Regions from separate parts of the Pseudoalteromonas sp. S2721 genome, predicted to be linked through region 1. Evidence: predicted binding sites of a transcription regulator. Region 1 holds the regulator's gene; the other holds the start of a gene.

Region 1 (5,742 bases):
TTGCATGACTTTGTCTTCATTACTGGTGTTTTTCGCTGAGAATTTAACTTCACGCATGGCACCAGGTTGTACTGCCACACTGTATTGCTCAGACTGCACCTTAAATGGCGCGCCGCTTTGAGCGTGAGTGGTAAAGCTGACATCAACTTGACGCTGTGTATTTATTGATTCACTCGCGCTCGCTTTTTCTAATGATGGCTTACCATTCAACCCTGTAACGTCGCAAAACACGTCGTAAAGCGGCACCATTGCAAAAGCAAAAGCAAACATGAGCAAGCATGTAATCAGCAGTTTTTTTAGCAAAGGTGCATGGTTCATTACTTAATCTCCGGCGGTGTTTCAAAGGTATGATAAGGTGCTGGAGAATCGACTTCCCACTCTAAACCTTCAGCTCCATCCCATACTTTGGCAGGCGCTTTTTCGCCCCCTCTGGCACATTTAAATACCACCAACACAAACAACAGTTGCGATAAGCCAAATGCAAAACCACCAATACTGATAATGGCGTTAAAGTCAGCGAATTGCAGTGCATAGTCAGGAATACGACGCGGCATACCGGCAAGGCCAACAAAGTGCATAGGGAAGAACAACACGTTGACACTGATTAGCGATAACCAAAAATGCCATTTCGCCAGCGTTTCGTTGTACATGTTGCCAGTCCATTTCGGTAGCCAATAATAGGCTCCCGCCATAATTGAGAACACAGCCCCTGTCACAAGCACATAATGGAAATGAGCCACCACAAAATAGGTATCGTGATACTGAAAATCTGCCGGTGTAATCGCAAGCATCAAGCCAGAGAAACCGCCTAAGGTGAATAACACGATAAAGGCGATGGCAAACATCATCGGAATTTCGAAGCTAATTGAACCGCGCCACATGGTGGCCACCCAGTTAAACACTTTAACGCCCGTTGGTACCGAAATGAGCATGGTGGCGTACATGAAAAACAACTCGCCTGCCACAGGCATCCCAGTGGTAAACATATGGTGTGCCCAAACGATAAAACTTAGCAGCGCAATCGATGAAGTTGCATACACCATAGACGCGTAGCCAAATAATTTCTTGCGCGAGAAGGTAGGTACGATAGTCGATATAATGCCAAAGGCTGGTAAAATCATGATGTACACTTCAGGGTGACCGAAGAACCAGAAAATGTGCTGGAACATCACAGGGTCGCCCCCTCCGGCTGCATCAAAAAAGCTGGTTGCAAAGTATTTATCGGTCAACACCATAGTGACCGCCCCTGCTAAAACAGGCATAACAGCAATTAACAAAAATGCAGTGATTAACCATGTCCAAACAAATAGCGGTAGCTTCATCCACGTCATACCCGGCGCTCTTAGGTTGACGATGGTCACGATAACGTTAATCGCCCCCATAATTGAGCTGATACCCATGATATGTACAGCAAATACAAACAGTGCGGTGTTGTCGTTACTGTAAGTGGTGGAGAGTGGTGCATAGAAAGTCCAACCAAACGCAGGACCGCCACCCGGCATGAGTAACGAAGCCAACAGGATTAAAAATGCGAAAGGCAATATCCAAAAGCTCCAGTTATTCATACGTGGTAAGGCCATATCCGGTGCGCCTATCATCATAGGTACCATCCAGTTTGCAAGCCCAGTGAACGCGGGCATAACGGCACCAAACACCATGATCAAGCCATGTACGGTAGTCATTTGATTAAAAAAGTGCGGATCGACTAACTGTAATCCAGGCTGAAACAGTTCAGCGCGGATCACCATTGCCATTGCTCCGCCAATTAAAAACATGGTGAGTGAAAAAATCAGGTATAAACTCCCGATGTCTTTATGATTGGTGGTGTAAAGCCAACGCTTAAAACCTTTAGCAGGGTGATGATGGTCGTGATGCGCATGCCCAGTTGCTTGCTCGTTAATAACGTTACTCATTAGTTCGCCTCCGCTGCTGCATCAATCGCGGCTTGAATTTGACTCGGTTGGATAACATCGCCGGTGTCATTACCCCACGCATTTCGCTTATAAGTAATAACCGCAGCAAGTTGTTTGATTGAAAGCTGTTTATCAAACGCTTGCATTGCTGTGCCAGGCTTACCGTGTAACACAATATCTATATGATCTTTTACATCACCTAATACAATCGGGCTGCCTTTAAGTGCTGGAAATACGCCAGGTAGGCCCATACCGGTAGGTTGGTGGCATGCAGCACAACTAGCCATGTAGACTTGCTCACCCAAGGTCATAAGCTCTTCTTTCGGTAATGTTTGATCAAGCAAAGCAGCATCCGCTGCGGCCGCATTGGCTTTTTCTTGCTTAGCATCTGCAAGCCAATTAGCAAACTCATCTTCAGGTAAAGCTTTCACCACTACAGGCATAAAGCCATGATCTTTACCGCATAACTCAGCACATTGGCCACGGTACACGCCTGGCTCGTTAATACGTGTCCACGCTTCATTGATAAACCCAGGATTTGCATCCTTTTTAACCGCAAAATCAGGCACCCACCATGAATGAATTACATCGTCTGAAGTCATTAAAAAGCGAACTTTTTTATTGATAGGAAGTACTAGCGGTTTATCTACTTCAAGCAAATAATGTTCAGTTTTCTCTGCTTGGTTGTCTATTTGATCTTTAGGAGTAGATAGAATCGAGTAATAGGCAATGTCTTCACCCATGTACTCATAATGCCACTTCCACTGTGAGCCCGTCACTTTAATGGTGATATCGGCTTTAGAGGCATCTTCCATGGCAATTAAGGTTTTTGTGGCAGGCACAGCCATGGCGATTAAGATGACAAATGGAATGGCAGTCCAAAGTATTTCAACTTTTGTACTTTCATGAAATTGGGCAGGCTTGGCCCCTTTGGATTTACGGTGGTGTATTAAAGCCCAAAACATCACCGCAAATACGATGATGCCGATTACACAGCAGATAATAAATATCGTCATGTGTAACTCATAAACATTATTACTTATATCGGTCACCCCTTTACGCATATTGTATTGGCTGTTCGCCAATGCAAGTTCAGGAAGTGCAACCAATATAAGCCACAAGGCGTAACGCAGTTTACCCATGTGACGGCTCCTTTAGATGCTATTGCAAGACGCAAAGCGAAAAGGCGATACAGCAAGGTGCCCATTCGTTTTTCTTATTGTTCAGAGCGACTACGTATCATTTTGACCCACTTATGATACCGACCCCCTGTCTAACACCTCGCACATTTTTGTGTCTTTTTATTAATTAGGTGTTAATACAGTGTATTAACCAATTAGTTAAAAAATGACCAATAAGCAAGTTTTAATGATAATAAATGTTTATTTTGGTGCAGAAATAACAACTATAATCAGCGCGTTATTTAATGTTTAGGAGTAAAAACGAAATATAAAAAGAGAGGAAAACTGCGCCATATAAGGCTTTAAATGAAGAGTAAGGATTCACAAATCCTAATTAAGTAGTAAAATTTCAGCGGCGCACCAAATTGAGTCAATTTGGTGCACCAAATTGGGAACAGTTACATCCAATCAGCGTTACGAATAACCCCAACAGCTAACCCTTCGATGTTGAACGACTCGTGCTCAAGATCAACCTCAATAGGCGAAAACTCTTCGTTCTCAGCGTGTAAAAGTACTTTGCGACCCGCTTTTTCTAGACGCTTAACTGTTACATCTTCATCGACTCGAGCTACAACTACTTGCCCATTTTCAGCAACTTGTGTTCTGTGTACTGCAAGCAAATCGCCATCCATAATACCAATGTCTTTCATACTCATGCCATTTACACGCAGTAAGAAATCGGCAGCAGGTTTAAATAATGAAGGATCAACTTGGCAGTGACTTTCAACATGTTCTTGCGCCAAAATAGGTTCACCGGCTGCAACACGGCCAATTAAAGGTAAGCCTAATTGCTCTGGCTCATCTTCTTCAATTAACTGAATACCGCGACTCGCCCCAGGCTTCATTTTGATCATGCCTTTTTTAGCCAGTGCTTTTAGGTGTTCTTCAGCAGCGTTGGCACTTTTAAAACCTAATGTTTGAGCTATTTCAGCACGCGTAGGTGGCATGCCTGTATCTTTAATAAAGACTTTAATTAGTTCTAAAATTTGCGATTGGCGTTTAGTTAATGGGCGCATACAACTGGTTTTCCATACAGTACATTTAACTGTGAGTATATACAGTTATTTGAAAATCGCAAATTTAAATTAACCCCACCATATTGCTACAAAACTAACATTGAACCACACCGAAAGATGCCATAAGGTATTAGCTTTAATTAGCAGGCTAAGGAAACACAATGAGTATTTGGCACCACCCAATCACGTTAGAGCTTTGCAAAGAGCTAGAACAAGGGATCACCGGTCAAGGCACTTTAATGAAAACTATGGGCATTGAGGTGACTGAAATTGGTGATGATTATTTAATGGCAACTATGCCTGCTATTCCTGAGCATCATAACCCTATGGGTATGGTTCATGGCGGAGCAAACGTTGTATTAGCAGAGACAGTGGCAAGCTATGCAGCCAATTTCGTGGTTGATTTCAATAAGTTCTATGCTGTTGGCCAAGAAATTAATGCCAACCACATGAAAGCGTCACGCAAAGGAACGTTAACAGCAACAGCAAGACCGCTGCATTTAGGTAAGCGAACATCTGTTTGGGATATTAAAATTACCAATGCCGCAGGAGAGCTTTGCTGCGTATCAAGAATGACCGCAGCTGTTGTAGAGCGATAAATTCTGGCTATTTTTCGACAGGATAAATAGTAATTTCAATCCCTGCACCAATTGCTGAGATACGTAACAAGGTGTCGGCATGCAGGGGTTGGTTAAAGCATTTAGGCGAATTACCTGATTCAAAGCCTATATCAAATGTACGCTTTGAGCACGATAACCACTGTTTTAATGCATTGCGCGAGCATGACTCAATAAGCTCGCAAAGCTGGTTAATGGCTTTATCTGGAGAGCTGATATCTGCGGTTGCTTCAATACGTGCTAGTTGGCGGTATTCATCTTGGTCATAATGTAAAACCATGGCGTTTTTCTTCAAATCAGCAACAAGCGCACTAATATCGTGCTTTGATTCAAGCTCCAGATCTACATTTAAAAATTGAATTTCCGACATACTCTCGTTTTTACCCTCTATTGATATCGACTGAAACTTTAACTCAGTTTTGTATATATACCAAATCTAGAATACAGTTAATGCGACATTATGCCGCATTGGCAATCTAGCTAAACAACCTAAAATAGCGCCCACATAACAATAATAACGGGGTAATAATGAATAAACGCCTGTTTAAGTATGCTCGTAAAGGGCATAAATGGCTTGGCTACTTACTTGCTTTGCAGATCTTTTTTTGGCTCTTAGGTGGGCTGGTAATGAGCTCATTACCACTTGAAAAAGTGCATGGTAAGCATCTGGCTAATCGCAGTTTAAGTAGCCCATTTTTATTGTCGGACTACCCTGCTTCAATTGATAAAATAACAGCGCAATTTGAGCAAATCGAAGGTATTAAATATAGCCACTTTCTAAATACACCGATTATAGAAGTAACAACCTCTAGCGGTACATTCAACTTTGATGGTAGAACAGGTGCTAAAATGCCTGCACCGAGTAAAGCGCAAATCATTGAAAATGCGCAAGCTCACCTGCTTATTGACGCAAAAATAACGCAAGCGCAGTTATTAACAAAAGGGCCTAGAGAAGTCGGTCACAAAGCCAATGTTTGGCAAGTAAGCTTTGATGATTGGCGATCAACAACCTTAT
Region 2 (5,742 bases), on a different contig from region 1:
TGCAGATAAAAAGCTGTAACTCTGGGGCATCAAGCAAGTGGCGTAAGTCGTTTACCGTGGTTTGGTAATGAGCCAACGCCAATAGCGCCATAATTTGGCTAAGCAGCTGCTCATCATCAATGAGTTGCTCTTTGCTTATGTTTTCAAATTGGTAAGACTTACCACTCTGAGTTTCTAGGTACTTTGCATCGAGTAGTAATAGTTCGCGTAGGCTATTTTCGAGGGGGTCATACTTGGCAAAACGAATAGGTTCATCCAAAGTAATTGCCTTTAGCGATTTAAATTGGCTACGTAAGTAATGTAAAAAACGTAACGTGTAACCACGTCCATTTCCTTCATAACCAACCATAGTGCTGGCAAATACGATCCGTGGATAGCTTTTTAGGATCTGCAATAGCATAGGAACCGGAATCGCTGCTGCTTCGTCGACAAATAACAGATCGCAATCAGGTTTTGCATGTAGCAGTGTATCTGGCGCAATATAGCTAAGGTTAGCTAGTTGCTTACAGTTTTGCTCTTTGCTAACACCAAGCTCAGCGGCTAAATGCTTAAAGCTTGTTTGTACGGCTTTGGCTTGGGTGGCGCAAATTAGGATTCTTTTATCTTGAAGATTTGCTGCTGCAAGCCCTAAAGCGGCTGACTTACCACGACCTCGGTCTGCACTGATCACAAAAGGACGATTAGCGCGCCCTGTTGCGGTTTTAATAATTTGCTCAACACATGCTTGTTGTTGCTGATAATTTATCTCAGCAGTTGCTGGCGAAATAGATTGGTAAGCAGGAGGCGAGTGCTTAGTAAAATAATGTGGCTGCAATTTTAGCTTGGCGAAAAAGCGCTGATTAAAAAAGCTGTGTTTAATTTCTTCGCCATAAGAGGTGATACTTGTGAGTGCTGGGTCTTGCCACTTATCGTCATCGGGCAGCAATAATATCAGTACACCGCCTGCTTTTACGGTACCGGCAAGCGCGGCGAGTTTATCGGCATATAAACCGCTAAAACCATCAAAAATTGCGTGTTGAAACTCTTGACCAAGAATCTGGTGAGCATGTTTTGGGAACTCACTATTTGCTAATAATGAGCTGCTACTGAAAACATAGGTATTTTTTAGCGCTAATTGGTTTGCAAACTGATAGCACCAAGTTTCGCTGCCTTGCACAATGACAAGCTGGCGATGCTTTGCAATCACCAGCTCATTACATAGCGCTGTTATATACTCATTATAAGGCTTGAAGTCTTGCATACTGTGTTACAAGCCATTTGCTGCCTAGGTCATCAAAGTTCACTTGAATACGTGACTGTGCGCCGCTACCTTCGTAATTGAGTACGGTTCCTGCACCGAACTTAGCGTGTAATACGCGTTGCCCTAAGTTAAAGCCGCTATCTTCAAATGCGGCATGTGTTACTGATGGACTAAAACGACCTGCCGCAGGTGGCCTTGAAACCTGTGTTTTAATACGAATTTCTTCGATACAGTCTTCAGGCATTTCGCGTAAAAAGCGTGATGGGCTGTGGTATTTTTCTTGGCCGTATAAACGGCGACTTTCTGCGTGGCTAATGTATAGTTTTTCCATCGCGCGAGTCATACCAACATAGCAGAGGCGGCGTTCTTCTTCTAAGCGGCCAGACTCTTCATTACTTTGTTGTGATGGGAACATGCCCTCTTCAACACCCACCATGAATACCAGCGGGAATTCTAGGCCTTTTGCTGAGTGCAGTGTCATCATTTGCACCGCGTCTTCGTGCTCGTCAGCTTGACCTTCGCCAGATTCTAGAGAGGTATATGCCAAAAAGCCTTGCAGTGGTGAGCTGAACTCTTCATCTTCAGGGAGTTCGTATTGACCACAAGCACTAATAAGCTCTTCTAAGTTTTCTACGCGGGCACGGCCTTTTTCACCTTTTTCAGCTTGATACATTGCCATTAACCCCGAGCTTTGAATGGCGTATTTCGCTTGCTCTTCTAAGGTGAGATCGCTGATTTTATCTTCGATATGCTCAACAAGTTCTAAGAATTTAGTCACGGCACTTGCTGCACGGCCAGATAAGTGCTGCTGCTCGATAATAGCTTTAGCGGCATACCAAAGTGGCAATGACTCATTGCGCGCGCAATCACGAATGTGGCTTAGTGTTTTATCACCAATGCCGCGAGCAGGGGTGTTAATAACGCGCTCGAAAGCTGCATCATCTTGACGGTTACCAACTAAGCGTAAATACGAAAGTGCATCTTTGATCTCTTGGCGTTCGAAGAAGCGCATACCGCCGTAAATACGGTATTTTAAACCTTCTTGTAGCATTGCTTCTTCGAGTACACGAGATTGCGCATTGTTACGGTATAAAATCGCGGCGTCTTGTAATGCATTACCTGCATTTAGCCAGCTACGTAGTTTGCTGCTAACAAAGCGCGCTTCGTCTAATTCATTAAACGCAGCGTAAACTGAAATCGGCTCACCATCATTGCCGTCTGTCCACAGGCTTTTGCCCATGCGTTCAGCATTGTTTTTGATCAGCGCGTTTGAAGCTTTCAAAATTGTTGCCGTTGAACGGTAATTTTGTTCAAGGCGAATGGTTTCGGCTTCGAAGTCAGTTAAAAAGCGTTTGATATTCTCAATTTTTGCGCCACGCCAGCCATAGATACTTTGGTCATCATCACCTACGATCATAATACTGTTGGTGTTACCTGCGAGTAATTTTAACCAAGCGTACTGAATCGTATTGGTATCCTGGAACTCGTCTACCAGCATATGGGCAAAACGCTGTTGATAATGACGTAAAAGTGTTGGGTGGTTTTTAAGTACTTCGTAGCAGCGCAGCAGTATTTCTGCAAAGTCGACTAAACCTGCACGGTCACAAGCCTCTTGATATGCAGCATAGACTTTTAGCATCATTTGCTCATTAATATCGTAGGCTTGAATGTCTTTAGGTCGCAGACCTTCATCTTTTTTCGCGCTGATATACCAACCAAATTGTTTTGCTGGCCACTTTTTATCATCGATGTTCATCGCTTTAAGTAAGCGTTTGATCATACGTTGTTGATCGTCAGAATCTAAAATTTGAAAGCTTTCAGGCAAGTTCGCTTCACGGTGATGGGCGCGCAGAATACGATGAGATAAGCCGTGGAAAGTACCAATCCACATACCGCCAACAGGTGCTTTTAAGGTTTCTTCTACACGAGTGCGCATTTCTTTTGCGGCTTTATTTGTGAAGGTTACCGCAAAGATACTGTATGCAGAAGCTTGCTCAACTTGCATGAGCCACGCGATGCGATGAACAAGTACTCGAGTTTTACCAGAACCTGCACCTGCAAGTACTAGCATATTTTGCAATGGGGCTGCGACTGCATCCCGTTGTTTGTCATTTAAGCCATCGAGTAATTCAGAAACGTCCATCGTTACGCCTTTTCAATCTATAATGGGTGGAGTATAACAGGTGTTTATGCAAGGCTAAATAAAATACTGTTTTTATAAACAGCTATTTTGGCAAGTCATTAAAATTGAAGTATTAAAATTGTGAATTTGACCGATTTTTAGCAAAAAAAACTAAAATCAAAATAACGCTACTTTTTAACACTTTGATTTGTAAGCCATAATAAGTTGGCATAAAGTGTGTTTACTAAAAGTATAATCATTAAAAACTACAGAGGTTAGTATGGCAGAGCAAGGTTCTGGCGGTAATGTAATCGCAGCAATATGTAATATCTTTTTTCCTGGTTTAGGGCAATTGGTACAAGGCCGTTTAATGGCGGCTATTGCATTCTTTTTAGCATGGGTTATCAGTGGGGCACTAATTTACGTTGCAGTTGGCTTTATTCTACTGCCAATCGTATACCTATGGGCGATTATTGATGCTGCGCGCTTCAAATCGCGACTCTAGCTATTTTAAATAGCATAAACACGAGCGCCCCGTTGGCGCTCGTGCTGATTTAAGACTACAAAACTCGCCACGTTTAGCTGCAAACGGTATAATTAGCAGATAACGTATTAAGAGTACCCTCCATGGAATATCAATTTATCCGCGATCCTATTAGCGGTTTACGCATTAAAATCTCCTCTGAACATGCCGTCATAGGCCGTTGGCTAAACGAAGAAATCGGTAAAGAAAAAATCGCGATGGTACAAGCATTAATCTCCGCGGTTAAGAGCAGTCATGAGCCTTTAACCTTACAAGGTCAAGAAATTGATTTGATCTTAAGTAAAGACGAAGCGCTATTCGAAGCACATGCGTTACATCAAGACAACGAAGACTTAGTTGCCTACCAAGATGATGATTTAATGCTTGAAGAAGAAGGCTTGTGTAGTGGCTGTGGTTTTGAAGACTTTGTTGATTTAATTGAATCTTGGCAAGAATTTACACAAGGCCGATAAGCAGAAGCATATTCTGCTTATCGGTTGCTAATTTATTGCTCGCTCACTGATTTAACAGCCGCTAGTAATAAATCTTCTGTTAAGCGTACTTTGTAATTTGGGTTGGCGTATTGAAAATTAACTAACCCATTAGTGTCTATAACAAACACTGCAGGTACGGGTAACGCTACTTTCACTTCGCCCTCTAACGAGACAAAGTTAACCCCAAGTTTGTTGCGGTAAATCTTTGCTGTTTTGTCATCTAAGTAAAACGCTAAACCTAACTTTTGTGCCAACAAAAGGCTGTCGTCAGACAATAATTGATAGTTTGGTGAAGTAATTTTTGATTCAGCGAGCTTTTCAGGACTATCTGGCGAAACGGCAATTATCTGTGCTCCTAAATCCGCTAGCTCTTTCTCAATTTTTTGGACATTGGCCAATTGCTTTGAACAATATGGGCACCAGCCACCACGATAAACAATGAGCACAGTCGTTTTTTCTTTAAAACGCTCAGCGAGTGAGACGGTTTTACCGTATTGATCTTTTAACTCAATATTTGGCACTGCTAAGCCGGGTAATAATGGGCTAACTTGCTCTGCTGATTCGGCAATATTGGTTGCAGTCGCAGCAATAACTTGGCTTGATAGTACAAATAGTGCACTAATGAGTAGAGATTTAAACATGGGTTTCCTCGGTTATTTTTATCAACTGCAAAGCAGACCTGATCATATGTGTTTTTATTTCATCAATGACAAAATTATCTGTAGTATATACATAATTGAAAATGCAAGTTGGGATAAAGAATGTCTGCTAATTTACAAAAACTCGTTGTTATGCTCGAGATGCAAAATGCGATGAATACTAAAGTTCATGAGCAATGGTTTAGCCAAGGTTTTGAATGGTATCGTGCAATTTGGGTTGAGTGTGCTGAAATGCTTGACCACTACGGCTGGAAGTGGTGGAAAAAACAAACCCCAGATACAGAACAAGTTATTTTAGAGTTAGTTGATATTTTCCATTTTGGTTTATCTTTACGTATTGATGGTGAAACCAGCTATGAGCAGTTAGCTGCACAACTAGAAGCTGAGTTAAGTGCGCCAGTTCAGGCAGATGACTTTAAACAAACACTCGAAGTGTTAGCTGGGTCAGCAGTCGCTGAAAAGAGTTTTAATGCAGCCGCATTTGCAGGTTGTATGGCGCAAATTGGTATGGATATCGATGACTTATACCGTGGCTATGTTGGTAAAAATACCTTGAACTTCTTCCGCCAAGATCATGGCTACAAAGATGGTAGTTATATCAAAGTGTGGAATGGCCAAGAAGATAACGAGCACTTAGTTGAAGTGGTAAAAAGCCTAGATACAGAGCATGCAGATTTTGCAAAACTTGTATACCAAGGCTTAGA

The links. The regulator LexA, encoded in region 1, represses DNA repair genes until DNA is damaged. The targets are predictions, from matches to a motif close to TACTGTATNNNNATACAGTA.
Region 2: the regulator LexA is predicted to act here: its motif matches at 3,448-3,467, upstream of uvrD (DNA helicase II).

Annotation. Positions count from the first base shown of each region.
Region 1 covers NZ_PNCZ01000028.1:83,152-88,893, forward strand. Annotated here, with positions in the region: gene CWC02_RS11940 (cytochrome c oxidase assembly protein) at 1-318, opposite strand, end outside; gene ctaD (cytochrome c oxidase subunit I) at 318-1,913, opposite strand; gene coxB (cytochrome c oxidase subunit II) at 1,913-3,055, opposite strand; gene lexA (transcriptional repressor LexA) at 3,493-4,110, opposite strand; gene CWC02_RS11960 (PaaI family thioesterase) at 4,272-4,709, shown strand; gene CWC02_RS11965 (hypothetical protein) at 4,717-5,097, opposite strand; gene CWC02_RS11970 (PepSY-associated transmembrane domain-containing protein) at 5,256-5,742, shown strand, end outside.
Region 2 covers NZ_PNCZ01000059.1:3,278-9,019, forward strand. Annotated here, with positions in the region: gene CWC02_RS17730 (GNAT family N-acetyltransferase) at 1-1,240, opposite strand, end outside; gene uvrD (DNA helicase II) at 1,218-3,383, opposite strand; gene CWC02_RS17740 (hypothetical protein) at 3,643-3,867, shown strand; gene CWC02_RS17745 (YacL family protein) at 3,990-4,358, shown strand; gene CWC02_RS17750 (peroxiredoxin-like family protein) at 4,391-5,020, opposite strand; gene CWC02_RS17755 (dUTP diphosphatase) at 5,141-5,742, shown strand, end outside.